DNA from 3 places in the Bacillus sp. OTU2372 genome. Region 2 is predicted to be linked to each of the others. Evidence: riboswitches for the same ligand, from Rfam matches in the RefSeq annotation. Region 2 holds a riboswitch; each other region holds the start of a gene.

Region 1 (10,805 bases), on a different contig from region 2:
CCTTGTGAGAATCCTCGTATTTTAGTGCTCGCAGGGGGCGGGAATAATGGCGGGGACGGATTTGTTATTGCAAGAAGACTGTGTGATTTGGGATATGATTTGCAGTTAGGTTTGGTAGTACCCCCTGATAAGATTAAAGGGGATGCGAAGGTACATTTTGACGTCTATCGGACCCGGCAGTTACCGATTCTTTTTTTACATGACAGTACGCTTGAATTGGTTCAGTCGGAAATGGAACAGGCCGATGTGATTGTTGACGCACTTTTAGGGACTGGTGTAATTGGGACTGTTAGGGAACCTTTCGGAGCCATCATATCCATGATAAATGAACAGGCAGGGAAAAAACTAATTGTCTCTGTTGATATACCTTCTGGTGTTAACAGTGATAGCGGAAGGGTAGAGGGGACAGCAGTCAAAGCTTCAATGACAGTGACGTTTGTTTTTCCTAAAAAAGGGTTCTTTTTAGAGGATGGTCCAAAGTTTGTGGGTGAATGGAAGGCGGTTGATATTTCCGTGCCGCCATCAATAGTTGAGGATTTGGGTATAAATTTACCTCGTTTAATTACGGAGGATCTAGTTGCTAATTCGGTTCCGGTAAGGCCAAAGGATGGTCATAAGGGGACATTTGGTCATGTTCTGGTTGTTGGGGGATCCAAGTTCTATGTTGGTGCACCGATTTTTTCGGCAAAAGCAGCGCTCAATTCTGGTGCAGGCCTAGTCACATTAGCGGTACCGGAGAGTATCTATCCAATGGCTGCCGCACAAAATCCTGAGTCATTATATTTGCCGTTGCGGGATGAGGAAGGACATTTTTCTATCAAGGCGATTGATCAACTTTCATCTTTACTGCATCAATTTACGAGTGTGGCGATGGGTCCGGGGATTAGCCGATTTCCTGGTGGTGAGGCTTGGATGAAATCATTGATATCGTTATTGACTACCCAGCCGGTTGTGGTTGATGCAGATGCTTTGTATTTGCTTCGGGACGAGTTAAATTTGGTACGGCAATATAAAGGGGATGTCATTTTTACGCCCCATCCTGGCGAGATGGCGAGGTTGTTAAATAAGACGGTGAAAGAAGTGGAAGAGGACCGAATAGGGATTGCGAAGACTTTTGCGAAAGATTACGGTGTTTATTTGTTGTTAAAGGGACACCGGTCGGTTATTGCTACCCCAGATGGAAATGTGTTTATTAATCCGCATGGCCATGATGCGCTTGGCAAGGGTGGGAGCGGTGATGTGTTGACGGGGATGATTACTTCGTTTTTAGCGCAGGGGGCTTCTCCAGTTGAGTCGATGGTTGTTGCGAGTTATCTGCATGCCAGAGCAGGGGAAGAGAAGTCCGTGATGCTTTCTAGTTACGGTGTAGGGCCTTTGGATTTAATTGATGGGATTAGGGAGCAGCTGCGGTTGTTGTGGAATTAAAATGAATCGGTCGCGTCATTACCCAAGAGAGACAGTTTTAGTTTAGGACAGTCAATGGAACGGTTCGTCATTGACCAAGACAACCAGTTTTTGCTTAGTACGGTCAATGAGGCATAACTTCATTAACCGACGGGGAGCCGATTCCGTCCTAACGGTCAATAAACTCTTATCTCATCAAGGAAAACCCACCGATTCATCGGACTCCGTATAATTGATCCACAGCCTTAGCAGGTCTCGAAGACTTATACCACTGATAGCAAAAGATAATAATCAAAACAAGCTCAATAACATCACCGCCATAATACATAACCATTCCGGCCATCTTAGCCTGTTCCGCACTCACTCCAGCTGGAGGATGGGCATATATAAATTTGGCTAAAATCCCATGCCCCGATAAAGCGGTCGCAAACACCAGCCCTCGATGCAAGAAGCTCAATCGATGCGGGGCAGGGTCAATATAGATGATCGACAAAGTAAAAACATTTCCTGCCAGAAAAATATGCATATGTATCAGCAAATGCAAAAAAACATTTTCCTGCATCACATTATACAGGCTGCTATAATAAAGCACCCATAGACCCCCGATATTCAAAACAGAAGCAATCATTGGGCTGCCTATAAATCGAAAAAATTTGTTTTTTAAAATCAAACAAAGCCGGCGAGCCAACACCACATTAACTGTTCGTAAAATCAACGTCATCGGTGCCGCTAGAACCATAAGTAGAGGGGCAAGCATACCTAGCAATAAATGTCCGATCATATGTACTGTAAAATCGGCATGGGCCCGTGCACCTATTGGTCCAGTTACGGCCCCAAGAGCACAGAATACACCTAGTACCCACCAGATCACACGGTAAAGGGGCCATGTTTTTCCTGAAAGAACAACTTTAACTACCGCCCCCAGATAAGCCAATAAGGAAAAAGTAAACGGCACCATTAAGAGGAGGTGGAAACTGAAGCTATACCCTAAATGATGACTATTGTGCATTTTCCGAAACAGCTCCTGTTTTCTTAGCAAAACGCACTAAAAGAACAATGCCGATCAGCACTATAAAAACAGAGGTAATATGCCAAACCATATCATAAGGGACAATATCCACATGATAGCGGATCTGATGGAGCCGCATCAATTTATGCTGAATTATCCCATCATATAATTGAAAACCACCTGCCCCAAGGAGGACCCCGGCGACCCATTTCATAGGCTGCCAGACCTTACGGCGCCGGATATCAGCCACCATAAATAATCCGCCAACAGTCAAGAACCAACTAAACGCATGAAAAAATCCGTCCGAAACCAAACCTATTGCCGTCGTAGCTGTATCATAGAAATGATGCCAATGAAGGAGCTGATGGAATACAGTCTCATCAATAAATGCGACTAGTCCGATTCCAAAAAATATCCCTGACCGGAGATTTTTCTTCAACTGAGTTGAAAGATCTTTACTGCTTCTAGATTGAACCAAACTCTTCACCTTCGAACATTTATTTTTCATCATTCACTCTACCCTTAAAGGACTATCATTAATCAAATAAATCTAAAAAAGACTGTCCCAGGGAGGACAGTCTTACCGATATTTAGAAATTAAAATTATCAGGATCAGCCCCAAAGCGTTGATTTTCATTAAGGGCATTAATTTTTTCCATATCACTTGAAGATAACGTAAAATCAAAGATATTGGAGTTTTCTTTAATGCGGCTTTCTCTAATCGATTTTGGAATCGTCACGATTTCATTTTGGATATCCCAGCGTAAAATCACTTGGGCAATTGATTTATGATGGCCCGACGCAATCTCTTGTAAGACAGGGTGATCAAGCAGTCTGCCTTGTCCAAGCGGTGCCCACGCCTCAATTTGAATCTGTTGTTTTTTACAGTAATCGCGCAGCTCGGGCTGCGAATGGAGAGGATGTAACTCGACCTGATTTACCATAGGCTTAATTTCGGCCACAGACATCAGGTCTTCAATGTGGTGGATGTTGAAATTGCTTACCCCGATTGACCGAACACGTTTCTCTTTATATAACTTTTCGAGAACCTTCCAAGCTTCTTTATATTTATCCTTTACTGGCCAGTGGATTAAGTACAAATCAACATAGTCAAGACCAAGCTTCCTCAGGCTTGTTTCAAATGCTTCCTCAACGGAATCATTGCGCAGGTCCTCATTCCACACTTTTGTTGTGATAAAGAGTTCCTCACGGGGGACACCAGACTCTTTAATTGCTTGACCAACACTTTCTTCATTTTCATAAAGTGCAGCCGTATCAATGCTTTTGTAACCGGCTTTGATCGCCATTTTCACAGAATCAAGGGCAACCTCACCCTCAGGTACTTTGTAGACACCAAGGCCAAACCATGGCATCTTAACACCATTATGTAGGGTAGTACTAGACTGTAAGCTGTTCAATGCATTCTCCTCCTTATCACTAATTCAACCATTAGTATAGTCTCTTTAATATGGAAGAATCAACCAAACAGATTTCATCCTATTCATTTTTAAGATTTAAGCCTTTTTAATACGGCTGTTTCAAGTAGTTTCCACGGCAGCGTCTTTTTAAGGAATAGATTCATTTTTACTCCTTTGCCAATCGGATAACGAAGGTCAGGTGTACCAAGATCAGAGGCAATTTGGGCTGCTAGTTTAGCTACATCACTAGGGTCGCCATAATTTGCTTTCCCATTATTTATTTCTTTTAAAAGGCTATCGATAAAAAATGCGTAAGGTGATTCCGGATTGTTTTCGAGTTGATCAACACTAGTCCAAATATTAGTTTGGTAAGATCCAGGTTCTATTAATGAAACATCAATCCCAAAAGGACGGAGCTCGAGCCTTAAGCTCTCGCTATATCCTTCAAGCGCATGCTTGGAGGCGGTATAAGCCGATAAGCCTGGAAACCCGAATCTACCACTTATACTGCTCATATTAATAATTCTGCCTTGCTTTCTAGCCCTCATGATCGGCAGAACAGCATTGGTCACGGCAATCACGCCAAAAAAGTTGGTCTCAAATTGCTGCCTATAGTCATCTATAGAGAGCTCTTCACTAAAACCACCTGCCGCAAACCCGGCATTGTTTACCAACACATCAATTTGAGAATAATTTTCTAGGAATATTTTAAAATCATGAATAGATTCAGTTGAGGTAACATCCAGTGAAGTGATATGAATAGAATTATCTATTTGCTTTTCTTTAGCCAGGTCTATAAGCTCATTCGCTCTGTTTGTGTTCCTCATGGTGGCAATCACTGTAAATCCTTTTAATGCCAGTTCAATTACACACAGTAAACCAAAGCCGCTCGACGAACCCGTCACTATTGCTGTTTTTCCATTCATTCTGCTTCTCCTTTCAAGGCCCATATCTATTATTAAAAATGCATAAAGGAAAGATATGTATAGAAATAACTAAAAAAATAAGGCTGACCTAAAAAGGCAGCCTTATTTTATTTAACTTACACTTACAAGTTTGTCAGTTGGCAGCAGCTTTTCCAACGTTGATATTTCTTCATCGGTTAATGGTACCAATGGTAATCGTACATTACCGACACGGATGCCCGTCATATTTAGAGCGGCCTTTACTGGCGTAGGGTTAGGAGCAGCAAATAAGCCCTTCATTAGCGGAAGGAGGTTGCGATGTGCAGCCGCTGCTTCCTCGAACTGTCCATTTTTAAATTTTGTGACCATGTCCTGCATTTCATTGCCGATAATGTGCGAAGCAACAGAAACCACTCCAGTCCCGCCAATGGCTAAAACTGGAAGAGTTAACCCATCATCCCCGCTATAAAGAGAGAAATGATCTGGGGTTTTACTGATAATTTCAGCCATCGCATCTAAGTTGCCGCCCGCTTCTTTAATAGCCACGATATTGTGAATCTTTGAGAGACGAACAACGGTTTCAACAGACATGTTTACACCACAGCGGCCAGGGATATTATACAGCATGACTGGTAGAACAGTTGCTTCGGCAATTGTTTTAAAATGTTGATAGATTCCTTCTTGCGATGGTTTGTTGTAATAGGGAACAACTAGTAAAATACCATCAACACCAGCTTCTGCAGCTAGTTTTGTTAAATGGATGGAGGCCCGTGTATTATTTGAGCCAGTACCAGCGATAACTGGAACTCGGCCTGCGGCTTCCTCCACAACTAACTTAAATAATGCAACTTTTTCTTCTGTTGTTAAGGTAGGGGACTCACCAGTTGTACCTGACACAACTAACGCTTCAGTGCCATTTTCAATTAAATAGTTAACTAACAATCTTGTGGCATTAAAATCAACATCACCATTTTGATCAAATGGTGTAACCATTGCGGTTAATACTTGGCCAAAATTCATTTTTTCTCACCCTTTGTAATTTTTTATAAATTAGAGGGGTAAGGCCATTCTGATGTCAACGCAAAAAAGCAGCAACGAGGGTCGCTACTGCTGTAGAAACATCAAAATATAAGTTCCTATGCGTGAGATAGCCCTCCATATAGTTTCCTATATGACAATTCTGTGCTTATTCAACACAGAACCAGCTTCAAGATCAATGAGACTCTATCCGCTTCGGCAAATTCCCCTTTCCACAATCATCATAGGACCTCATTTTCCTCAAATAGTGTACTGATGGTCTTTGCGCCTCTATCCTCACTTCAAAAGGTATTGAAGTAAGAGAATATGTAATTACTAGTAATATAGCAAATTTTCCGTTTCATTACAAGGGAAACCAACTGCAAATTTTTGAATAAATGAAAAAATCACAAAATGAATGGGACTAAAGTTCACCTTAACAAAAGAGACTCGCCGAAGCCAATGTTCAGCGAGTGTTAGTTCTTCTCACTTATTTTGCATAAAAATTTTCCGTATAATATGGCTGTGACTCATTATTAAAGGCAACGCCTACACCTAGAAACGTGTACCCCTTACGCAGGATATTTTCCCGGTGCCCTAGTGAATTCATCAATCCCTCATGGGCAAAAATACTACTGAATTGGCCGTAAGCCAGGTTTTCACCCGCCAGCTGATACACGATATCATCCGCTGCCATTCGGTCAAACGGTGATTGCCCCTTTAGATTGGTGTGGTCAAAATAATTATGAACGGCCATATCAGTACTATGCTTTCGGGCGGTTACTTGTACATGCTCATCCCACGTAAGGATCGGAAGCTGGTGTTCAACCCGGGCAGCGTTGGTTAAGTCAAATAACTGATACTCAAAGCCTTCTTTTAACTGCGAGCTTGGTTTTGTATAAAAGTCTACTTTCTTATTTTCTTGGTCTTTGCTGATTAATTGAACAGCTGTAACGGTATTGCCTTCATGTTTATCATAAAAAACAGTGACATAGGTATTATCTATCAAGAAAATATCATAGTCCTCCTGTTCAGGTAATTTGTAAAGGACAAGCCCTTTTTGAATACTGGTTAGGGGATTACCAAGCAGGTTACGAACTGTTCCTTTTGCTGTCCCTAATTTGATTCCTTTTTTGGAGGCAATTAAGTCTTGGTTGGAATATAAGCCAGCCACCTTATTTTCATTATTGTACATGACCATGAAGAAATTCTGGTAATTATCATGATAGGTATTCCAAGTGGTCCCATATTCATTAAGGGTGGAACGGTTAGGCGTCCCTAAGTTTTCGACAACGTCATCTTTACTATCGCCCAGTTCAATGTTAAAAATAGAGAAGTCCTGTTGTGCAGGTGTATTTAATTCTACCTTTGACTCGTTATTTGATTCAGTTGATTGTTGATTCTGTTTAGTACTATCATCTAATAGTACGCCAAGCTGTTTCAAGGCAGTTTGGATTTCATTGTATATGTTTTGAATGGTTGTTTTGACTTCAGGGTTGTCTTTTAAAGTATTCACTTCTGAAATACTATTGGTAAGGCTTGTATTGTCAAATTGTTTTTCTATAAAAGGCCAAGAAGAATGTATTAAAAAAATAGCAATTATAATCGTTAGAAAACGCAACATCGATTTTCCTCCATTTCTATTAGAATTTTAACCAAAAATCTTTAATAATATAAGTAATATGCTTGTAGTAGTCATTATTTACCATTGATATATTAATATAATAATTTAATTGAAAACGTTTACATTTATTTAAACTCAATAACAATTCTCTGTTATCGAAAAATGGATTATTAGTGCTATAGAACTAAAATTAGTAAAAGCAACCAATGTTCAAAGATTGTTCAATATTTCACAAACTATTATCGTTTTTCCGTGTTATGATGTAAACATAAAGAAACAAGGAGTGATAAGACATGATGATTTGTGAATGGCAAACCTTCTCAACAGATGCTGAAACTTATACCCAAGACCTCTTCGAAGAAATAGTCGGTGACCCATTTGAAGCCATGCTGATGAAAGAAAATGAGGAGATTCCAAGTTGTATTTGGACAGTAAATTATGTAGTCATTGTTAAAAAATACTCCAAAGTATTAACAGAAATTTTATTTGAAAAAATCCCGCGTAATCCAGTGTGTGAATAATCATTTCCTAATTTATTAAACTAGTTTGTGAAGCGATTCACAAACTAACAATTCAATTTATGCTAAATTCGTAATCTAATTTTTATAAAAATATGTGAAATAATTCACATAGACGATAATTGGAGGGAATATCATGGCAGTAGTAGAAAAGTCAGTAAAAGAAAAACAGAATGTAACAGACATGATTAATGGCTTAGTTGAAAAAGGTTTAAAAGCATTAGAGGTATTTAGAGGCTTTGACCAAGAAATGATTGATGAAATCGTTAAGCAAATGGCACTAGCAGGTCTTGATCAGCATATGCCGTTAGCAAAACTTGCTGTCGAAGAAACTGGAAGAGGCGTTTACGAGGATAAAATTATTAAAAACATGTTTGCAACCGAATACGTCTACCACAACATTAAATATAACAAAACAGTCGGCATCATTAATGAAAACGAACATGAAGGCATGATTGAAATTGCTGAGCCTGTGGGCGTCGTTGCAGGGGTAACACCAGTCACTAATCCAACATCAACAACGATGTTTAAAGCGCTCATTTCCATTAAAACACGTAATCCGATTATCTTTGCCTTCCATCCATCTGCCCAAAAATGCAGCAGTGAAGCAGCTAGAGTGTTAAGGGATGCAGCTATTAAAGCAGGAGCGCCAGAGAATTGCATCCAATGGATTGAAACACCTTCTTTAGAAGCGACACAAGCATTAATGAATCATAATAAAATTTCGATGATCCTTGCCACTGGCGGTGCGGGCATGGTGAAATCCGCTTATAGCTCAGGAAAACCAGCTTTAGGAGTTGGACCAGGTAACGTTCCATGCTACATTGAAAAAACAGCCAATCTTAAACAAGCGGTGAATGATTTAATTCTTTCAAAAACTTTCGATAATGGTATGATTTGTGCTTCCGAACAAGCCGTTATTATCGATAAAGAAATTTACAACGATGTTAAAAATGAGATGATCACTAATAACTGTTATTTCTTAAATGAAGAGGAAAAAGAAAAAGTAGAAAAGTTAGTCATTAATGAACATTCTTGTGCGGTTAATCCTGAAATTGTCGGTATGGCCGCCTATAAAATTGCTGCGAAGGCGGGAGTGACAGTTCCAGAAGGCACAAAAATCCTTGTAGCAGAATTGAAGGGCGTCGGTCCTAAGTATCCGCTATCTAGGGAAAAATTAAGCCCAGTCTTAGCCTGCTTTAAGGTGAACTCAACTGATGAAGGTATTAAGAGAGCGGAAGAAATGCTTGAATTTGGCGGGTTAGGACACTCTGCAGTCATCCATACAAACGACCAAACCGTTATTAACAAGTATGGCATCAGGATGAAGGCAGGAAGAATTATTGTTAATGCTCCATCATCACAAGGTGCGATAGGGGATATTTACAATGCCTATATGCCATCTTTAACACTTGGCTGCGGCACATATGGTGGTAACTCTGTTTCTACGAACGTAGGGGCTGTACATTTAATTAATATCAAAAAAGTAGCTAAAAGGAATGTGAATATGCAGTGGTTCAAGGTTCCGTCTAAAATCTATTTTGAGAAAAACTCAACTCAATATTTAGCAAAAATGCCGAAAATCTCTAAAGCCTTCATTGTTACTGACCCAGGCATGGTGAAATTAGGATATGTAGACAGAGTGCTATACTATCTTCGTAAACGTCCGGATTATGTGCATTGTGAAATTTTCTCTGATGTAGAACCAGATCCATCTATCGAAACCGTTATGAAAGGCGCGGAAATGATGGCTAAGTTCCAGCCAGATGTCATTATTGCGCTAGGCGGTGGGTCTGCGATGGATGCTGCAAAAGGAATGTGGCTGTTCTATGAATACCCAGACGCTGAATTCTTTGGCTTAAAACAAAAATTCCTTGATATTCGCAAACGGATTGTAAAATATCCTCATTTAGGTCAAAGAGCACAATTTGTTGCGATTCCAACTACATCCGGAACTGGCTCTGAAGTAACATCTTTCTCTGTTATTACAGATAAACAAGCCAATATTAAATATCCGTTAGCTGACTATGAATTAACACCTGATGTTGCCATTATTGATTCGCAGTTCGTTATGACTGTTCCAAAACATATTACGGCTGACACTGGTTTAGACGTGTTAACTCATGCAATTGAGGCTTATGTATCTTGTATGGCGAATGATTTTACAGATGGGTTAGCCATGAAAGCTATTCAGCTTGTATTTGAATTCCTACCTAGAGCTTATCGAAATGGAAATGATGAAGAAGCACGTGAGAAAGTTCATAACGCGTCTACAATTGCGGGTATGGCCTTTGCGAATGCATTCTTAGGAATTAACCACAGCCTTGCGCATAAACTAGGAGCTGAGTTCCATATAGCTCATGGACGTGCAAATGCTGTTCTATTACCGCATGTTATTCGATATAATGCAACAAAACCGAAGAAGTTTACTGCATTCCCTAAGTACAATCACTTCAAAGCTGACAAGCGCTATGCAGAGATTGCAAGAACTTTAGGATTACCTGCTGCTACTACTGAAGAAGGTGTAGAAAGCTTAGTTCAGGCGATTATCCGCTTAGCTCTAGAATTGGAAGTTCCGATGAGTCTTGCAGCAAACGGTATTGATCAAGCAGAATTTGAAAGTAAAGTAGACTTACTTGCTGATAGAGCATTTGAAGATCAATGTACAACAGCAAATCCTAAGCTTCCGTTGGTAACTGAATTAGCAGAAATCTATCACTTAGCATATAAAGGAATCTAATGAAATAACAACAAAAAACTCAAGCCACTAGGTTTGAGTTTTTTTGTTGTCTCAAATAAGCTCATTAGAAAAACGATTTGACAATTTCTTCATGTTTATTACATACCGTACAGGTATACTCTATTTCTAGGGTATCTTCACGTACCATGTGTTCGGTTTCCTTTTGGCAT
Region 2 (10,805 bases):
TTTCCCATTTGGAGAAGATTCCAGAGGTCAAAATATTAGCTGGGAATATCAAAGATAGAATTGGTATTGTCTCGTTTTACATTGAAAACATTCATTATAACATGATCGTTCGTCTCTTAAATGACAGGTATGGTATTCAGGTAAGAGGGGGATGTTCATGTGCCGGAACTTATGGCCATTATCTTTTAGAAATCGATAAAGTAACATCCAAGCAAATTACTGAAAAAATTAATCAAGGAGATATGTCCACAAAACCTGGGTGGGTTCGATTCTCGGTTCATCCCATCATGACAAATGAAGAAATACTTATTTTTGTTCAGGCGATCAGGGAAATAATTGAAAACATAGAAGAGTGGAAAAGGGATTATGTCTATGATGCAGCTAGCAATGATTATTTCTATATCCATCACCTGCGCGAGGATATGTCGCCATTTTTTAGATTTAGTTAATTTACTGTATTGGTCCAAATGGTTAGGCGCTTACCTTTAGGGGGAGGAGTCCTTTTACCTTCTAAAATTAAACTGTGTCGGAAATATGATTTTTTGACTTGGATAGAGGCAGGACGCTTTCTCATTTGTATCGGAGTTGTAGTAATACAGTCAACCACAAACTTGTATAGGAATATGCTATCAAAAGGAAGGTGGGATAGCATGATTCATACGGTTCAACCCGGCGAAACCCTTGGAACGATATCAGCTAACTATCGAGTGAGCCTAAGGAGGCTTTATGCCGCAAATCCTGGAATCGGACAGTTACACGTAGGACAAAAAATACAAATACCTGGCCTGCCCGAGCCAAGTTCCATACCTTACTCTATACAGGTTTCTGTTGGAAAAAGGAGACTTACATTATATAACAGAGGCAAGTTAGTAAAAATATTTCCAATCGCAGTAGGTAGGATGCTAACACAAACCCCGGTAGGAGATTTTGTCATTGTTAACCGCCAATATAATCCTGGAGGTCCATTCGGGGTTTTATGGCTATCCCTATCAAAACAAGGGTATGGGATACATGGAACTAACGATCCAACTTCGATAGGAAAAGCCGTTTCACATGGATGTGTAAGGATGTATAATCGGGATGTGCTGCAGCTTGCGGAAATGGTTCCGAATGGAACCAGGGTCAGTATTCGTCCATAAAATTCTAGTAAATTGTAATGGTTTGTAATTGTGAATTATTTTTAGCCTTTTGCTTAAATTGAAAGTTAATTTTAACTTTGTTTCTCAACCAGAACGCCGCCAGTCTCAAATTCGCATTCCAAACGAAGCCGTAGTCAGAATACTGGACGGAATTTTTTTAATTAATTTTTATTAATTATTTACTGCTTTTTTTCTAATACTATTCCAATAAGAAGTCTAAGGACGGTTGATTACATGAGGAGAAAAAATAAAAATCGAATTCCTTTTTTGATCTTGTTTATTATCCATACTTTCCTCATTGGTTTAGCCTTTTATAAAAGTAAAGCCAAGAAAAATACCTTTATTTTTCTTGGTTCAATTATGGGATTTGCTTATTTACTGGAGTTTTTTGTTTTAAACTTATTTAAAGCTTATAAATACAAGCCCAAAGTTATAAAAAATAGATCATTGGACAATATTTTTGGAGCTTTTTTATCCCAGTCCATATTTGTCCCTTTTACTGCTGTGTATCTGACTATTACTAAAGCTGGGTGGGGTACAAAGTTCTTAGGAGGTATTTATTTTACCTTAGTTGAAATATTATTTTTGCAATTAGGGGTATATAAACATAATTGGTGGAGAACAATTTATACCTCCATTTTAATTCCGGTATATTTTCTCTTAAGTGATTGGTGGTATTATGGGATTACTCAGAAGAATGTATTGGTACGTAATTTATCCTTCTTCTTGATGATCATGGTAACTGAAACAAATTTATTTTTACTATTAGCGATCCTTCGTAAAATCCGATTCGGATGGGGGAGATATCATGCTTGGACGGAGCATTTTATTATTACACCGTTATATTCTATAACCTTTTCAGTTTTCACTTATTTTACCTTAAAAAAGCAGAATGATGGGTGGGCAAAAATAAAGGTCCTGTTGTTTGATGCCAGTTTATATCAGATTTTTGTTAAAACTAAGATATTAAAAACGAAAATAAAATTAATCCATTATATTTTGATAAAAGGTGTTATGGTAATGGTCTATGGGGTATATAGAAAATGGATTTTAGGAGAGATAGGATTTAATCAATCTGATACAAATTAAAAAGCGCCGTGTGGCGTTTTTGTATGATAAATTCTTTTCTTGATTATAAAGAAGGATCGTGATAAAATGACTGTTGGTATTATATGTATGATATAATGATTTTTAAAAAATCTCTATTATAACATTAACATATAAAGAATGCATTGTCAAGAAATTGAATCTATATTTTAATGGGGAGTGGTTAGATGAGCGAAAGAGAGAGCGCCGCCTTACGTGAGGAGCAGGAGAGAGTAAGTACGGTTGTCAAGGTCATCGATCAAAAGATAAAGAACCTACAAAAGAATACAGGTACGGTGCGCTCCGATGTTATTGAGATTCGCAAGAACTTTTGGGAAGATGTTACGGTTAACATGGATGAACCAGATGATATTATTGAAACGGCAGCAAGTATAAAGCAACAGGCTGAGCTTCTCTCAGAGCGAGAACGTACTCATATTCATATGGATAAAAATCTAAAGACACTCGCCCGATTAAAATACTCACCTTATTTTGGACGGATTGATTTTCTAGAAGAAGGCGAGAAACAGATTGATCATGTCTATTTAGGCATTGCCTCATTAATGGATGAAAACGACGAGAATTTTTTAATCTATGATTGGCGGGCACCCATTTCAAGTCTTTATTATGATTACTCTCCAGGGTATGCACAATATAATATACCTGAAGGCACTATTGAAGGGGAGATGACCTTAAAAAGGCAATTCATTATCCGGGAGTCAGATATCAAGGCAATGTTTGATACAGGTGTAACCATTGGTGACGAAATGCTCCAGGAAGTGCTTGGGAATAATGCAAGCACCCAAATGAAAAGTATTGTTGCTACTATTCAACGGGAACAAAACGAAATCATCCGAAATGAGCGCAGTAAAATATTAATCGTCCAGGGAGCAGCTGGAAGTGGGAAAACTTCAGCTGCACTTCAGCGCGTTGCCTACTTACTTTATCGTTATCGCGATACCCTGAATGCCGAAAACATTATGCTTTTTTCGCCTAACCCTCTATTTAACAGCTATGTTTCGACAGTACTGCCTGAACTCGGTGAGGAAAATATGCAGCAATCCACTTTCCAAGAGTATTTAACCGAGAGATTGGGCAAAGCCTATGATGTGGAGGATCCTTTTTCGCAAATGGAATTCCTGCTTAGTGAAGAGGGTGAAGAGACATACCAGACTAGAGTGGAGGCTATTCGATTTAAAGCCAGTATTGAATTTAAAAATATTATTGACCATTACGTATCCAAGCTATCAAATCAGGGCTTAATCTTTAGGGACTTATCCTTTAGAGGTGATATTATCATTTCTAAGAAGGAAATTAGTGACTATTTTTATGGGTTGGAAAAAAGCTATTCCATTCCAAACAGAATACAGCTTGTAAAGGAATGGCTGCTAAAGGAATTAAAGCGTGCGGTGAAGCGGGAACGATCTCGAAGCTGGGTAGAGGAAGAGATTCAATTCCTTGAAAAAGAGGATTACATGGAGGCATTTAAGAAGCTCCAAGAGAAGAACCACTTTTCGGATAATACCTTTGATGACTTTGAAAGAGAACAACGGCTGCTTGCAGAAATGGTTGTGAAAGAAAGATTTAAACCATTATTTGCGAGAGTGAAAAACTTAAAGTTTATTGATCTAACACAATTATACCTGAAATTGTTTAAGGAAACTGAACAATCTGTAAACGGCCTTCCAACACATTGGCCAGAGATTAGTCAACAAACAATTGATCATATCCGGCATAGGTTTGTTCCCTATGAAGATGCTACCCCTCTTGTCTACCTGCAGGATTTACTTGAAGGCCGAAAATCAAATACAGCCATTCGCCATATTTTTATTGATGAAGCACAGGATTATACTCCCTTCCAGTTTGCCTTTATTCAACGACTATTTCCTTACAGTAAAATGACATTGCTTGGCGATTTCAACCAGGCCATTTTCTCAGGGGCAACGGGTTCTCAGACGGTTTTGACCGATTTGGATATTAGTAATGAAGAGGTTGAGACTTTTGTCTTAACCAAAACCTATCGTTCAACCACTGAAATTGTGGAGTTTTCTAGTGCTTTGATTAAGGGTGGGGGAAAAATAGAACCCTTTAACCGAAGAGGGAAGAAACCAACAGTGAGCCATGTTGATCAGACACAGTTAAATGGAGCAATTCTTGATTCCATTAAACAATATAAATCGGAAGGATATCAAACGATTGCGGTGATTTGCCGAACGGAGGAAGAAAGTAAGGCGTTGTTTGAGGAACTAAAAGAAGCTATACCGGTTCATTTAATTGAAAAAGGGACCATTTCTTATGAAAAAGGAATTAATGTAATTCCTTCTTACTTATCCAAAGGAATTGAATTTGACGCTGTCATTCTTTATGATTGTACGCGATATGAAATGGAAAGTGAGAGGAAGTTATTTTATACCGTTTGTACACGTGCAATGCATGTCCTGCATATGTTCGCTACCGGTGAATATAGCCCGCTTATGGCATGTGTACCAAAGGATTTTTACGATGTGATTTAGATAAAATGTAAAAGCGGCAGAGGGTTGTTTGATACTTCCTGCCGCTTTTCTAAGTAATTATTTTTTCCATTGCTTTTGTACTTGTTCAGTAGCAAGACGTAAAATTTCATCATCAGACATTTCACGATGGGCGATAACATTTGTTAAGTAGCTTTTTCCTTCGAAAGTTATTGTTACTTCTACTTGTACCATTTGAATCACCTTTCTTTTATGAAGTAATGTAATATTTGTGTCGAAAAATTCATTCAGGATCTTTCTATAGGATCATGATCGGATTTGGTATAATGAATTATAGAAAAATGTCTATGGGAGAGTACTGGATGTCGGTGAATTTTGAAGAAATAAACAAAGAAACATTATATATTGCACTTGAGATTATCAATTCTAATCCTCAATATAATGTGATGGAAAATAGGAGTAAAACTAGGTCACTTAAAGATATGGAAAAGGAATTTCTGAACCCAAATACAATCAGTGTATTTATTAAGCTTGATGAGACCTATATTGGGGTTATTGATTATATGCTTGAAAATCCAAAAGATTCTCTTCCATGGCTTGGATTGTTAATCATCCATAAAGATTATCAAGGTTTTGGTTTTGGAAAACAGGCCTATGAACATTACGAAAGTGAGATGCGGAATCGGGGTTTGGACAAAGTCCGAATTGGTGTCCTGCAAGAAAACACAGTAGCGCAGCACTTTTGGGAATCTTTAGGATTTGTTTATTATATAACATCTAAAGCTCAAAATGGAAGTGGCATATTATGTTATCAAAAACAAATCTAAAATCCTGCATCCGAAATTAAACCTCGACTACCATAAATTCTTCAACAAAGACTTGTACTTGTTTTTTATCTAATTTGTTTTTTCTTAGCATCGATTCTGCCATAACTAAGAGTGTATGAACAGAATGATCCCGCTTTAAATCATGTATGGACATGTCGCCATTCAATAATTGAATAGCTTTATCTCTGATGTCTTGATTCTTAGAAGAAGTGTATAGCAGATAGGCAATACAGGTAACCTTGTCCACGATCTTACCCCCAATCAAGATTTCATTTTTTTATTAATTCGACTGTAATCTAACTAATTCCTGCTAATTATTAAGGAATTCTGAAAAATAAAATAGTTTTTGCTGAGTGATAAGGGACAAAGACGATAAGGGGAGACTAACTTTCAAATTTCTACATTAATTTTCTAATATAACGAATAATTTGTTGAATATTGCTTATGTCACATGGTATTTTGTATAATATTGAAGGGATAAAAGAAATGAGGATAGTCAGAATTCTACCTTTCGTCCCCCTAGGATGAGAGGTATTTATTATTATATAGGATAAAACATCCATTCTGGCTATTAGCGAAACCTTTTACATAGGATTTAGGAGGAAGAAGAATGAAACAAGCCTTAATTAAGGATTTGTACAGAAATACCGAAAGTTATATTGAGCAAAAAGTGCAATTGTCCGGATGGATTCGGACAATCCGTGACTCCAAAACCTTTGGGTTCATTGAATTAAATGATGGCAGCTTTTTTAAGGGTGTGCAAATCGTATTCGATGAGCAATTAGAAAACTTTAAGGAGCTTACAAAGCTTCCGATCAGTTCTTCGATTAGAGTAAAGGGAGACTTTATTTATACACCTCAAGCAAAGCAGCCTTTCGAAATTAAAGCAACGGAAATTATCATTGAAGGAACATCTAATGTAGATTATCCGCTGCAGAAAAAAAGGCATTCCTTCGAATATTTAAGAACAATCGCACACTTGCGTCCAAGAACGAATACGTTTAATGCGGTTTTCCGGGTAAGATCATTAGCATCTTATGCGATCCATAAATTTTTCCAAGATAAAGGATTTGTCTATGTTCATTCGCCAATCATCACTGGTAGTGACACGGAAGGCGCTGGGGAAATGTTCCGTGTCACCACATTGGATATGGACAATCTTCCGAAGAATGAAGAAGGTAAAACAGATGTTACGCAGGACTTCTTTCATAAAGAAACAAACCTTACCGTAAGCGGTCAGCTTTCAGCTGAGGCGTTTGCATTAGCGTTTAGAAATGTATATACATTTGGACCGACTTTTAGAGCAGAAAATTCAAACACTGCTAGACATGCTGCTGAGTTTTGGATGATCGAACCTGAGCTTGCCTTTGCTGAGCTTCCAGATATCATGGATTTAGCGGAAGAAATGGTGAAGTATGTAATTGGCTATGTAATGGAACAAGCTCCTGAAGAGATGAACTTCTTTAACAGCTTTGTAGAAAAGGGATTGTTAGATCGATTGAATCTAGCTCATACAGCTGACTTTGGAAGAGTAACTTATTCCGAAGCTATTGAGTTATTGAAGAATTCTGGAGAAACATTTGCTTATCCGGTTGAATGGGGTCTTGACCTTCAAACGGAGCATGAACGCTATTTGTGCGAGAAAATCTTTAAACGCCCAGTATTTGTAACGGATTATCCAAAAGAGATCAAAGCTTTTTATATGCGTTTAAATGAAGACAACAAGACTGTAGCCGCAACAGATTTACTTGTACCAGGAATTGGTGAGTTAATTGGTGGAAGTCAGCGTGAAGAGCGAGAAGAAATCCTAGCCGAAAAAATCAAAGAATTAGGAATGAGCGAAGAAGATTATTGGTGGTACCTGGAATTAAGAAAATACGGCGGCACGAAACACTCAGGTTATGGTCTTGGGTTTGAACGTTTAATCATGTACCTTACCGGTATGGCAAATATTAGGGATGTTATTCCATTCCCAAGAACAACAGGAAATGCTGAATTTTAATCAAAAAGAAAAAGAAGATCCAGTGGGTCTTCTTTTTATGTGCTGCTTTTTATATTTTATAAATTTTGCAGTTCTTCTTCAAAATAAAATGTACTAGGACGTTCTTTAACGGTATAAGAATACCTCTTCATATTTTTCACATATTGCCATTTTAAAATGGTAACAACCTCACCTGTTTCAATTATATTTACGGTTTGGCCAGTAGTATATCGGTTATTAGAGCTTTTCATTTCTACACCCCTTTAATATTCCTTATTAAGTATAACACAAAAATGCCACTTATGTGCTGTTACTGTATAGGATATGGAAGGAACCAAAGAAAAATCAGAACTGTTCTCCTTTCCATTATAAAGTAACTATGGTATGCTTTACATAAAGCGAGGTGTCATTTTTGACAAATTATAAAGCAAAAAGAAGTAACCTCAAGGAGTTATTATCCAAAAGTGGTATGACTTTAGAAAGCCTAGAAAGGAATACAAATATTCCTAGAGGTCAACTAGACGATTTCTTGTCTAAAAAGGTAATGAATCTAAATTGTGCCATGACTATTTCAAAAGAATTAAATTGCCAGATTGAAGATCTATATGTTTGGGCATCTGACGTGAAGTAGAGTAGAGCGGAATTATTCGTAATAAGTGGTAAAAAACAGACTCAATTAAAGTCTGTTTTTTTTTATAAAAAAAACACGCGGATTCGCGTGCTTTATCTATATTCTTAAACTTCTAAATCGCACTTTTCTAAAGGGATAACTTTAGTCTTTTTCGTGAATTTGTATCCAAGCCATAAAATAAGGAATAAAGGTAATCCGATATAAGATACTAAAACACCATTCCAATCGATTTGGTCACCCATAAAGGCTGAATAATTTTGTCCAAGTACTACAAATGCACAAACTGCAAAGGCAAAAATTGGACCAAATGGGAAAAGTTTTGATTTAAAAGGTAATAAATTAAGATCTTTTCCTTGTGCTACATAAGCTCTACGGAAACGATAGTGACAGATGGCAATTCCAAGCCATGCAATAAAGCCTGACATACCAGAAGCGTTTAATAACCAAACATAGACGGTTCCATCTCCAAAGAAAGAGGCCAGAAACGCAAGTGTTCCTACCAAGGTTGTCACGATTAAAGCATTAACAGGTACGCCATTTTTATTTAGTTTACCTAAGAATTTAGGAGCTTTACCTTGTCGTGCAAGATCCCAAAGCATCCGAGTTGATGCATACATTCCAGAGTTACCCGCTGATAAAACCGCTGTTAAGATAACCGCGTTCATAACAGAAGCAGCGAATGCAATCCCCGCTTTTTGAAAAACAAGTGTGAATGGGCTGACAGATACATCGCCATTAGCCAAGTTTTCGTTTGTGTACGGAATAAGTAGACCAATCACTAAAATGGCTAATACATAAAATAAAAGAATGCGCCAAAATACAGACTTGACTGCACGAGGTATCGATTTACTTGGATCATCCGTCTCGCCGGCTGCAACACCTAATAGTTCAGTTCCTTGGAAAGAGAAACCTGCTGCCATAAAGATACCAAGCATTGCCATAAACCCGCCGTGAAAAGGAGCATCACCGACCGTGAAGTTTTTAAAGCCGATTGCATGGTCACCCATAATACCAAAAATCATTAATGTACCTGTAATAATAAAAATAATAACTGTAACTACCTTAATTAGCGAGAACCAATACTCCGCTTCCCCAAATCCTTTAACTGAAAGATAGTTTAATAGGAACATAATCACTAAGAAAATAGCGCTCCATACAAATGAAGGAGTATGTGGGAACCAAAACTTCATGATCATGGTGACAGCAGCTAATTCTGCCGCAATGGTAATCGCCCAGTTATACCAGTAGTTCCAGCCAAGGGCAAAACCAAGGGATGGATCAACAAATTTAGTTGCATACGTACTAAAGCTTCCGGCAACTGGCATGTAAGCGCCCATTTCAGCTAAGCTTTGCATTAGGAAGTAAACCATTACTCCAATCACAAGATAGGAAAGAATCGCTCCGCCTGGACCGGCCGAGTGAATTGCGCCTCCGCTTGCGAGAAATAATCCAGTTCCGATGGTTCCGCCAAGAGAAATCATTGTTAAATGACGAGATTTTAAGCTTCGTTTTAATTCATTCGAATCCTCTTTGGATGTATGTTTACCTGTATTTATATCTTCTAAAGGTCCTGCTGTTTGTCCTTGCATTAATAAAACTCCTTTTCTTTTTTATAAAATGCTGTTAACGTACGCAAGTACCTGATGGTCAGCCTGCGATTTACAGTTTCGAGAAGGAGTTTTGGAATAAAAAATGCCATCGAAGCAGACTCCGATGGCATTGTAAATACCCCGCATCATACCTTCCGAAAGATAGCTCAACACGTTTGCTTGGTTGGTTCAAACGTGACAGTTCTGTTCCTATTCGAAGACAGACCCAGCATGCTTTTATAGAGAAGAAAGCACACTTCGGCAGCTTTTCCTTTCAAACAAATTCAGCGATGTCTCTACATCTCATCCGTTTTACTGATAAAAACCGCGACCTCTACCTCATCGGTTTTGATGAGGATTTTTCTATTAAATTAATATGCTACTAAAGTATCATTGATATAATCAAATTGTCAACTTATTTAATAAAAGTCAATTAAATCTAAATAGGCAGACTATTTATGCTATTGGAAAAAAACTATTAAGTTTACTTTCATTTAGAGAATCAGTATCATTTAAAAAAAAGAAAAAATTGGGAGGCAGGAGGATTTGCCATGCAGATTATTGGAGTAATTGCCGGTTCCCTCATTGTAGTGGTGGCATTTAACCTTTTTTTAATTCCTCACGCTGTATTAAGCAGCGGATTAAGCGGAATATCAATGATATTAGGGATGGTTACCCCGCTTAATACCGGTTTGGCAAACTTCCTATTGAATTTACCACTGATCATTATTGGTTATAAGATGCTAGGAAAGAAATTCATTATGAATACTATTATTTCTGTAGTCATCATTTCAGTGGGCCTTTACATAGTGCCTGAACTTCCAATTGCGAAGGATTCAATTCTTTCATCCATCTTTGGAGGGATTTTGGCAGGTCTTGGAGTAGGGCTGGTCTTTCGTTCATCGGGTTCAACGGGCGGATTTGACATCATTGGGATGATTGTGTCGAGAAAAAAGGATTTTCCAATAGGTGTGTTACTTTCGGGTATGAACGCTGTTGTCATTGTGATTAGTGGATTTTTATTTAATTGGGATGCGGCCCTTAATACATTAGTATCTATTTATTTAACCGGGAAAGTTGT
Region 3 (10,805 bases), on a different contig from region 2:
CGGCTATTTTATCTTTGAATTTTTAACGCCTAAATTTAAGATTGATGAGGAAATTCAAAATGATAACAGAGCGGTTGGTTTGTTGTCGCTGATTATCTCAATTGGGTTGTCCTTTGTGATTGGTGCAGGAATTTCGTAAGGGGAGAAAATATCAGTGGAGACATTAGCTAAAGTACTGCTGGGATTGTGCGGTTTGTTTTTACTTATAGGCATTATATATATGGTGTTTTTTGCATAAGATCAATCATCGCTGAAGTAATTTGGCGATGATTTTTTTTATACTCTAGGAAATTATAGATTTACTACTTGTGGATAACTTTTTACAGGTTTAGACACGTCCAGCTCCAGCGCCTAGCCCCTCGAGGTCATAAGCCAATCCGTCCAAAAGGTTAAAAAGCAACCTTTCGGCCGGCTCGTCTTATGCTTGTCGGGGCTGACCAAGGCGCTTGCGCTTTTGTTCCTAAATGGATTAACCCTCATAATTGCAAAGTCTCATTGTCTATAACTAATCGCTGTAATATAATAGAAGAGAGTTTATAATTTTTATCATTTATGATAAAAAGGAGGTTATTTATGTTGGAGTCAAAACCCTGGTTGGACCTTTATCCAAAGGAAATTCCCGCCACACTTGAATACTCCAGAGAACCCGTACAAGAATACTTAATAAACGCAGCCAGAGAGTTTCCTGAGAAAATAGCGATTCATTTTATGGGAAAAGAAATGACGTATAAACAACTTTATGAAGAGTCACTCAGTGTTGCCAGTTATCTACAACAATCTATAGGCATTCAAAAGGATGAGCGGGTTGCCATTATGCTTCCTAATTGTCCGCAAGCTGTAATCAGTTATTTTGGTATCTTAATGGCAGGCGGAATCGTCGTTCAAACCAATCCGTTATATACGGAACGAGAGCTGGAGTACCAAATGAAAGACTCCGGTTCAAAAGCTATTATCACCATGGACATTCTTTATCCACGAGTCACAAAAGTTATGCCGCAGACTAATTTACAACACGTTATTGTAACCGCTATCAAAGACTACTTGCCATTTCCTAAAAATCTTATTTATCCCTTCATCCAGAAAAAGCAATATGGGATTGTTGTAAAGGCAAAACATGAAGGAAACTCCCATTTGCTCACCGAAATTGTCAAAGCAAATTCAACAGAATTGATCCAGCATGATTTTGATCCAGAGGAAGATATTGCCTTATTACAATATACTGGAGGGACAACCGGTTTTCCAAAAGGAGTCATGCTGACCCATAAAAATCTGATTGCCAATACTTGCATGAGTGAAGCCTGGTTATATAAATGTACACCCGGTGAAGAATCAGTTTTGGGAATATTGCCGTTCTTCCATGTTTATGGAATGACTACGGTCATGATTTTATCGATTAAGATGGCCTATAAAATGATTTTATTACCAAAATTTGATGCCCTAACGACATTGAAAACCATTCACAAACAGCGCCCAACTCTTTTTCCAGGTGCGCCGACCATCTATATCGGCCTATTGAATCATCCTGATTTGAAGAAATATGACCTTTCTTCGATTGATTCCTGTATCAGCGGGTCGGCAGCACTCCCAGTGGAAATACAGCAAAAGTTCGAGGAAGTTACAGGTGGAAAGCTCGTAGAAGGCTATGGACTATCTGAAGCATCTCCTGTCACTCATTCTAATTTTTTATGGGATGTCCCAAGGGTAAAAGGCAGTATCGGTGTTCCCTATCCTGACACAGACGCTGTCATTTTGTCTGTTGAAACTGGTGAACCGATGCCAGTCGGTGAAATTGGTGAAATTGTGATTAAAGGACCGCAAATTATGAAGGGCTACTGGAATCGTCCAAAGGAAACAGAGGAAGTACTGAAGGATGGCTGGCTTTATACCGGAGACCTTGGTTACATGGATGAGAAGGGATATTTTTATGTAGTAGATCGTAAAAAGGACATGATTATCGCAGGAGGTTTTAATATCTATCCTCGAGAGATTGAAGAAGTATTATATGAACATCCAGATGTAGTGGAGGCTGTGGCTGCCGGTGTTCCTGATCCATATCGTGGAGAAACCGTGAAGGCATATCTAGTCTTAAAAGAAGGTTCCACTGTTACAGCTGAAGAAATGAATCAATTTGCAAGAAAATACTTGGCTGCTTATAAAGCACCTCGGGTTTATGAATTTAGAAAAGAACTACCGAAAACGGCGATAGGTAAAATATTAAGAAGAACACTTGTAGAAGAAGAAAAACAAAAAATAGAGCAAGAAAGCCAAAAACACGCCTAGCTTTTTAATTATTTTTTTTGAGCAGGAAGGCTTGTCCCACCACACTATTTTATATTACGATGAAGTGGTCAGTTTTTCTTGACAGCAGCTAATTTAAATTCTATTATAAAATTATGAATGATGATTCATTCATAATTTCTTTTTGTTTGTAAAGAATACAAGAAAGACTTCTTCAAGAGGGTGGACATTGTGAAAAAGAACAAACCGAAATATATGCAAATTATAGATGCAGCGGTAATCGTTATCGCTGAAAATGGGTACCATCAAGCCCAAGTTTCCAAAATTGCAAAGCAGGCAGGGGTGGCAGATGGCACCATTTATCTATATTTTAAAAACAAAGAAGACATCCTTATCTCTCTCTTTGAAGAAAAAATGGGCGAATTCGTGGAAAAAATAGAAGAAAAAATAGCAGGAAAAGTGACGGCAGAAGAGAAGTTATTAATGATGATTGAAACCCATTTCCAACTTCTATCGGATGATCACCATATGGCAATAGTTACCCAGCTGGAGTTACGTCAATCCAATAAAGAATTGCGGCTAAGAATTAATGCGGTTCTTAAAGGATATTTACAGGTCATCGAAAAAATCATTTTAGAAGGAAAAGAAACAGGGGAGTTCTCAAGTGATCTTGATGTTCGCCTAGCCCGGCAAATGATCTTCGGGACAATTGATGAAACAGTTACATCATGGGTGATGAACGAGGAGAAATATGATTTACTGGCCTTGGCATCTCCAGTTCATCGACTGTTGATCGATGGCTGTGGAAAAAGGTAAGGAATGAAAAGGGGGAGTTGCATTGGAATACTTAAAATGGTCATATCAGGATCGGATTGCCACAATTACCATCGAGCGTCCGCCAGCAAATGCACTTTCATCGGGTCTGTTAAGAGAATTATCTGCAGTTCTTGATGAAATCGAGCCAAACCGTGAGATTGGGGTTATTGTCATTCACGGAGAAGGCCGATTTTTTTCAGCAGGAGCCGATATTAAGGAATTTACGACTGTGACTTCATCAGTAGGATTTGCGAACCTTGGCAAGTTTGGGCAAGATTTATTCGATCGGATGGAAAAATTCCCAAAACCAATTATTGCAGCCATCCATGGTGCAGCTCTAGGTGGTGGACTTGAATTGGCGATGGCCTGTCATATCCGTTATGTAAGTGAAAATGCCAAACTTGGTCTGCCTGAGCTTCAGCTTGGGTTAATCCCTGGTTTTGCGGGTACACAGCGTTTGCCTAAATACATCGGTGTTGCAAGGGCTGCGGAAATGCTGTTTACTTCTGAACCTATTTCCGGTCTAGAGGCGGTTGAATATGGTTTAGCAAACCGTGCCTTCCCTGAAAGTCAGCTGTTAGATGAAGCTTATAAATTGGCAGGCAAGATTGCTAAGAAAAGTCCTGGTTCCATTCAAGCAGCCATAGAATTATTGAATTATGCTAAAACAGAGGAATTCTACGAAGGAGCCAAAAGGGAAGCTGAATTATTTGGTGAAGTATTTGTATCAGAGGATGCAAAAGAAGGAATCCAGGCATTTCTTGAAAAGAGAGAGCCTAGTTTTAAAGGGGCATAACTTCTAACGGCAGGCATCTGTCCAGAAGTTCCAATAAATTTTTTTGCGAAGTATTTTCTCAATCTTTCGAACTAAATTAATGTTTGAAATTTACTAGGAGGGAAACCATGAACATTTATGTATTAATGAAAAGAACCTTTGATACGGAGGAGAAGATTACCATTTCTGGAGGCAAGATTAATGAGGACGGTGCAGAATTCATTATCAATCCATATGATGAATATGCCATTGAAGAAGCGATTCAAGTCCGCGATGCCAATGGCGGCGAAGTGACTGTTATTTCAGTTGGAAATGAGGAAGCTGAAAAGCAATTACGCACTGCTCTTGCGATGGGTGCAGACAAGGCCGTTCTAATTAATATCGAAGATGATGTAGAAAATGGGGACCAATTTACCACTGCGAAAATTCTAGCCGAATACTTGAAAGCTAAAAATGCCGATTTAATTCTAGGAGGAAATGTGGCTATTGATGGGGGCTCCGGCCAAGTTGGTCCGCGTGTGGCCGAACTGCTTAACATTCCATATGTTACAACCATTACAAAGTTAGAAATTGATGGGGCAAAGGTAACAGTAACTCGTGATGTTGAGGGAGATTCAGAAATAATTGAAACGAGCCTGCCGCTTTTAGTAACAGCACAGCAAGGCCTAAACGAGCCACGCTACCCTTCGCTGCCAGGTATCATGAAGGCAAAGAAAAAGCCGCTTGAAGAATTAGAGTTAGATGATCTCGATCTTGAGGAAGACGAAGTTGAAGCCAAAACAAAAACAATTGAAATTTACTTGCCGCCTAAAAAAGAAGCTGGCAAGGTTTTAGCAGGCGATTTAAATGATCAAGTGAAAGAGCTTGTTCATCTTCTTCATACAGAAGCGAAAGTAATCTAATCCATTCACATAAAAATTGTCTTTCAGGAGGGTAATCGAATGTCAAGAAAAGTATTGGTACTAGGAGAAGTTCGTGACGGATCATTACGTAATGTTTCTTTCGAAGCAATTGCCGCAGCGAAAACAGTCGCAGAGGGCGGAGAAGTTGTTGGAGTTTTAGTCGGCGAATCTGTAAGCGCTTTAGGTGCTGAGCTGATTCAATATGGAGCAGACCGCGTTGTCGTTGTAGAGGACGGGAAATTAAAGCAATATACATCTGATGGTTTTGCGCAGGCCTTATTAGCAGTCATTGACCAAGAAAAACCGGAAGGATTAGTGTTAGGGCATACGTCCTTAGGTAAAGATTTAGCGCCGCGTATTGCTGGTAAACTTTCTTCCGGTCTTGTTTCTGACGCTACGGCTGTTGATGCGGCAGGCGGAAATATTGTGTTTACTAGACCAATTTACTCCGGAAAAGCATTTGAAAAGAAAATTGTGACTGATGGGCTGATCTTTGCCACTGTCCGTCCGAATAATATTGCACCATCCGTAAAGGATGAAAGCAGAACAGGTGAGGTCACTTCACTGTCTGTTGATATCAAGGACCTTCGAGCCATTATCAAAGAGGTGGTAAGAAAAGCAAGTGAGGGTGTAGATTTAAGTGAAGCAAAGGTCGTAGTCTCTGGAGGACGCGGCGTAAAAAGTGGTGAAGGATTTGCGCCATTAAAGGAATTAGCAAATGTATTAGGAGGAGCTGTCGGGGCTTCTCGTGGCGCCTGTGATGCTGACTATTGTGATTACTCCTTGCAAATAGGCCAGACCGGTAAGGTAGTTACACCAGATTTATATATTGCCTGCGGTATTTCCGGTGCGATTCAGCACTTAGCAGGAATGTCCAATTCCAAGGTCATTGTAGCGATTAACAAAGACCCAGAAGCTAACATTTTTAAAGTAGCTGATTACGGGATTGTTGGTGATTTATTCGAAGTCGTGCCACTGTTAACAGAAGAATTTAAAAAACTAAAAGTTCATTCGTAATAAACTAGAGCTTGGCCGGTTTACGAACGGAAATGCAGGTCAATACTAAAAAGCGGGCGGTGTATGGCTCGCTTTTTTACTTGGTTATGAATAGAATACTTACAGTAAAAAAGGGAAAATTATTTGCGAGACATATTATTAGCGTGATATGACAAACAAATGATATACTTTCCGTAGTATTCCAGTATTTTAAGGAGGTCAATATAAATGGCTATTTCACACGTAACAGATCAAAATTTTTCTGCTGAAACAGGTTCAGGTCTTGTGCTCGTAGATTTCTGGGCACCATGGTGCGGACCTTGTAAAATGATTGCTCCAGTTCTTGAAGAACTTGACGCAGAAATGGGCGAAAAAGTAAAAATCACTAAGCTTGATGTAGATGAAAACCCACAAACTGCTGCTAACTTTGGTGTTATGAGCATTCCAACATTGTTGGTATTAAAAAACGGCGAAGTGGTTGATAAAGTTGTCGGCTTCCAACCTAAAGATGCATTAGCAAGCGTACTAGATAAGCACGTATAAGTTAAAAAAGTAAGAACCTCAAGCTCTTAGGCCTGAGGTTCTTATTTTTTAAAAAATGAAATATAACTTTGAGAATTGTCCAGCTATAGCGCCTAGGGGCTCGGGGTCATAAGTCAATCCGTCAAGTAGGCTAAAGAACAGCCTTCTAGCCGACTCGTCTGTAGCCTTGCGCCCCTAAACAAGGCGCTTCCGCTTTTCTTTTTTTACAGAAGTCTCCTACTTCCCTTTATCGTAACTTTGCATTAGAATTTATAAGATATGATAGAAAAGACGGAGGAGTGGCCGGAATGAATGAAATTATTAAGCAAAAATTGACCCTGCTGCCTGATCAGCCTGGCTGCTACTTAATGAAAGACCGTCAGGGAACGATTATATATGTGGGGAAAGCGAAAGTGTTAAAGAACCGTGTTCGTTCTTATTTTAACGGTTCTCACGATGGGAAAACATTAAGACTTGTCAATGAAATTGAAGACTTTGAATATATTGTTACCTCTTCAAATATAGAAGCGCTTCTACTTGAATTAAACCTGATCAAGAAATACGACCCAAAATATAACATCATGCTGAAGGATGACAAAACCTATCCGTTTATCAAATTAACAGCGGAAAGACATCCGAAATTAATTATTACGAGAAAAGTAAAAAAGGATAAAGGGAAATACTTTGGGCCCTATCCAAATGTCGGAGCGGCAAACGAAACAAAAAAGCTGCTCGACCGAATTTATCCGCTGCGTAAGTGCTCTACCCTTCCTGATCGGGTCTGCTTGTACTACCATTTAGGACAGTGCCTGGCACCTTGTGTAAATGAAGTAAGTGAAGACCAATATAAACAAATGACGGATGAAATCACCCGTTTTTTAAATGGCGGCTATAAAGAAATTAAAAATGAGCTAACGGAAAAAATGACTACGGCGGCTGAAGAACTGGATTTTGAACGAGCTAAGGAGTTCCGAGATAAAATTGTCCACATTGAGACCATTATGGAAAAGCAAAAAATCACGATGACCGATTTTACAGACCGTGATGTGTTTGGATATGCAGTCGACAAGGGCTGGATGTGTGTTCAAGTCTTTTTTGTCCGTCAAGGTAAGTTGATTGAGCGGGACGTCTCGATGTTCCCAATCTATAATGAACCTGAGGAAGAAATCTTAACATTCCTTGGTCAATTCTATACAAAAGCAAGTCATTTTAAGCCAAAAGAGATCCTTATCCAAGATGAGGTCGATCTTCATTTGGCAGAGCAGCTGCTGGAAGTAAAGGTCCTGCAGCCACAAAGAGGGGCCAAAAAGGACCTGGTTAAAATGGCGATTAAAAATGCCAATATCGCCTTAAAGGAAAAATTTTCTCTCATTGAAAAAGATGAGGAAAGAACGATTAAGGCCGTTGAAAATTTGGGAGAGCTCCTCGGGATTTATACCCCGCACCGAATAGAGTCATTTGATAACTCCAATATTCAAGGGACGGACCCCGTATCAGCGATGGTTGTTTTTACAGATGGAAAAGCGAACAAACGCGAATATCGAAAATATAAAATAAAATCGGTAAAAGGTCCGGATGATTATGAATCCATGCGGGAAGTCACTAGGAGACGATATTCGAGAGCCCTAAAAGAAAATCTTCCGCTGCCGGATTTAATTATTATTGATGGCGGTAAAGGACATATTGAAGCCGTACGGGATGTTCTAGAAAATGAACTTGGTTTAGATATCCCGCTTTCAGGTCTAGTGAAGGATGAGAAGCACCGCACTTCACAGCTTCTCTATGGAAATCCGCTCGAAGTTGTCCCATTAGCACGGAATAGCCAAGAGTTTTATTTGCTGCAGCGAATTCAGGATGAAGTCCACCGTTTTGCGATTACTTTCCACCGGCAAATCCGCGGGAAAAGTGCTTTTCAATCATTACTCGACGATATCCCGGGAATTGGTGAAAAGCGAAAAAAATTATTATTAAAGCAATTTGGTTCAGTGAAAAAAATGAAGGAAGCTACACTGGAGGAATTTACTGCACTTGGTATTCCGACAAATGTGGCAGAAGAATTAATCGAAAAACTTCGTTCATAATTATTGTCATAAAATAATGAACATGCTATAATGATAAAAATTTAATCAGTCACTTTATCGTACTAAAGTGAAGGTAGAGGTGCGAAATTCAATAGTAATGATTCTGAGAAGGATGAGCTTCAATGAAGAATCATGAAAGGGAAGGTTCGCCGAAGTGAAGAAGGACTCATATCCTTTTTTTGCTGGTTCTGTATTGAAGAAATCCAGAATTGTCAAGACGGTGTCTTGGAGAGCTATCTTACGTTGTTTGTACAGGAATTTTTTTTCGTGTTCAAAAAGCAATGAGATGCCCTTCTCATTGCTTTTTTTTATTTTACTAGCATACTAGTTACAGCAAAATGGAAAGTAGGGGAAAAAGGATGGGTTTAGTTGTTCAAAAATTTGGCGGCACTTCTGTTGGAAGTGTTGAAAGAATTTTAAATGTTGCAGCATGTGTAAGAGAGGAGAAAGAGAAGGGCAATGATGTCGTTGTCGTTGTTTCTGCGATGGGAAAGTCAACGGACCAGCTTGTAAGCCTGGCCAAGGATATAACGAAAGAGCCTAGCAAACGAGAAATGGATATGCTCTTGTCTACAGGCGAGCAGGTGACCATTGCATTACTTTCCATGGCTTTACAACAACAAGGGCTTGAGGCAGTTTCCTTCACAGGCTGGCAGGCAGGAATCGTTACTGAACCTGTTCATGGTAATGCCCGCATTGCGAAAATCAATCCTGAGGCAATTCAAGCTCAAGTTTCTACTGGAAAGGTTGTCATCGTCGCGGGTTTCCAAGGTGTTACCGAGGATGGCGAAATTACGACATTAGGCCGCGGCGGTTCAGATACAACCGCAGTTGCTTTAGCAGCAGCACTAAAAGCTGATAAATGTGATATTTATACAGATGTAACAGGCGTGTTTACGACAGACCCAAGATATGTAAAAGATGCTAGGAAACTATTATCCGTTTCCTATGATGAAATGCTTGAGTTAGCCAATTTAGGCGCAGGTGTGCTTCATCCAAGAGCAGTCGAGTTTGCGAAAAACTATAAAGTACAGCTTGTTGTCAGATCTAGCATGGAAAAAGAAGAAGGAACAGTTATTGAGGAGGAAGCAACAATGGAACAAAATCTAGTGGTACGCGGTGTGGCATTTGAGGACGAAATTACAAGAGTTACCGTATTAGGTTTGACTAACTCGCTTACAAGTCTATCAACAATTTTCACCACTTTAGCCCAGAATCATCTTAACGTAGATATTATTATTCAAAGTACAACCGAAGCTGGAAGTGCTAATCTGTCATTCTCGATCCACACGAATGATCTATTAGAAACAGTGAAGGTACTTGAAGATAATAAAGCGGAACTTGGCTATGAACAGCTCGATGCAGAAAATAAATTAGCTAAGGTTTCGATTGTCGGTTCAGGAATGATTTCCAATCCAGGTGTCGCAGCGAAGATGTTTAAGGTTCTCGCTGAAAATGATGTCCAAATTAAAATGGTCAGCACCTCCGAAATCAAAGTATCAGCCGTAGTAGAAGAAAAAAATATGCTAAAAGCAGTTGAAGCCCTGCATGCAGCATTCGAACTAGGTCAACAACAATAAGATTGTATAGATAGTAAAAATAATAAAAATGATAAGAATAATAAAAATAATAAAAATGGTGTCAGGCACCGAAAGGTATGCTGACACCATTTTTATCACCGTTATAGAATAATTTGATAGGGGACCTGAATTTACTTGATGTAGTCTTTAATGTCCCATTTGACGGTGAATTGTACTTTGTTTCCTTTTTTGATGGGATGTTCGAAGGCTTCAGCGGCGACTTCCTTTTGAAGCTCCATTTGCTGTGCGAGAAAGCCTGCTTCAAGCTGAAAGAAATGCTCGGCCTTTGATTTTACCCGTGAAACAAGTATTGGGCTCACCAGTTCAATCTCAATCTCGTTTTTTGTTTCTTTTCTAATTTCCAGCTGGCCCCATGAGGCATTATGAAAAAAGGTAACAACCTCATCAAAATCAGCTAATGGGTATTTCCGCGCCAGCCGTTTGCCTGCCCAATATAATATTTCCTGTGTATCCTTGCCAAGAATCTCGGGCAGAAGGATTTCCCTAATTAATTCATATCCGAATATCGATACGGTGCGTGGTTCAGCTGTCTGTTCAGCTATATTTTCATCTGTGTTCAAACTTACATCGACAACAGTACTTTCTTTCAATATGCTTCCCCTCTTTCTATCATTCTATTATATACAATTTGAGGCGGATTTCAGTACCGTTTTATTTGTAATAAACAAATTATCGCGCAATATTTAATCCTATTTTTCATCATAATTATTATTTCCTATTAAATATAATTTCTAACAGTTAGATGTTGGAAATTGATTGAAGAATATTGTTGTATTACATAACAAAGGGCTATAAAACTCAACTGTTATAAAGGTCTATTACAATATCAATATATTTTAAAAATTTTCTATTTTTGCTAAAGAATCTGTATCCG

Evidence for each region. A riboswitch is a leader RNA that binds a small molecule or an ion and turns the genes downstream of it on or off. The one in region 2 is predicted to bind lysine.
Region 1: another riboswitch for lysine. It lies ahead of dapA (4-hydroxy-tetrahydrodipicolinate synthase); the one in region 2 lies ahead of AAHB15_RS26590 (amino acid permease).
Region 3: another riboswitch for lysine. It lies ahead of AAHB15_RS13490 (aspartate kinase); the one in region 2 lies ahead of AAHB15_RS26590 (amino acid permease).

The regions. Positions count from the first base shown of each region.
Region 1 covers NZ_JASATK010000003.1:176,050-186,854, forward strand. Annotated here, with positions in the region: gene AAHB15_RS08610 (NAD(P)H-hydrate dehydratase) at 1-1,425, shown strand, start outside; gene AAHB15_RS08615 (cytochrome c oxidase assembly protein) at 1,619-2,413, opposite strand; gene AAHB15_RS08620 (DUF2243 domain-containing protein) at 2,403-2,921, opposite strand; gene AAHB15_RS08625 (aldo/keto reductase) at 3,004-3,786, opposite strand; gene AAHB15_RS08630 (SDR family oxidoreductase) at 3,921-4,757, opposite strand; gene dapA (4-hydroxy-tetrahydrodipicolinate synthase) at 4,869-5,756, opposite strand; lysine riboswitch at 5,877-6,055, opposite strand; gene AAHB15_RS08640 (CAP domain-containing protein) at 6,244-7,377, opposite strand; gene AAHB15_RS08645 (hypothetical protein) at 7,671-7,898, shown strand; gene adhE (bifunctional acetaldehyde-CoA/alcohol dehydrogenase) at 8,032-10,635, shown strand.
Region 2 covers NZ_JASATK010000030.1:33,090-43,894, reverse strand. Annotated here, with positions in the region: gene AAHB15_RS26635 (aminotransferase class V-fold PLP-dependent enzyme) at 1-449, shown strand, start outside; gene AAHB15_RS26630 (L,D-transpeptidase family protein) at 651-1,139, shown strand; gene AAHB15_RS26625 (hypothetical protein) at 1,407-2,228, shown strand; gene helD (RNA polymerase recycling motor HelD) at 2,414-4,738, shown strand; gene AAHB15_RS26615 (BA3454 family stress response protein) at 4,796-4,930, opposite strand; gene AAHB15_RS26610 (GNAT family N-acetyltransferase) at 5,059-5,523, shown strand; gene AAHB15_RS26605 (hypothetical protein) at 5,540-5,770, opposite strand; gene asnS (asparagine--tRNA ligase) at 6,134-7,525, shown strand; gene AAHB15_RS26595 (hypothetical protein) at 7,582-7,755, opposite strand; gene AAHB15_RS30335 (helix-turn-helix domain-containing protein) at 7,908-8,135, shown strand; gene AAHB15_RS26590 (amino acid permease) at 8,240-9,724, opposite strand; lysine riboswitch at 9,880-10,069, opposite strand; gene AAHB15_RS26585 (YitT family protein) at 10,276-10,805, shown strand, end outside.
Region 3 covers NZ_JASATK010000007.1:69,033-79,837, reverse strand. Annotated here, with positions in the region: gene AAHB15_RS13530 (DUF350 domain-containing protein) at 1-139, shown strand, start outside; gene AAHB15_RS13525 (AMP-binding protein) at 574-2,280, shown strand; gene AAHB15_RS13520 (TetR/AcrR family transcriptional regulator) at 2,470-3,054, shown strand; gene AAHB15_RS13515 (enoyl-CoA hydratase) at 3,077-3,850, shown strand; gene AAHB15_RS13510 (electron transfer flavoprotein subunit beta/FixA family protein) at 3,958-4,731, shown strand; gene AAHB15_RS13505 (electron transfer flavoprotein subunit alpha/FixB family protein) at 4,771-5,748, shown strand; gene trxA (thioredoxin) at 5,956-6,270, shown strand; gene uvrC (excinuclease ABC subunit UvrC) at 6,558-8,330, shown strand; lysine riboswitch at 8,397-8,574, shown strand; gene AAHB15_RS13490 (aspartate kinase) at 8,690-9,910, shown strand; gene AAHB15_RS13485 (YslB family protein) at 10,042-10,521, opposite strand.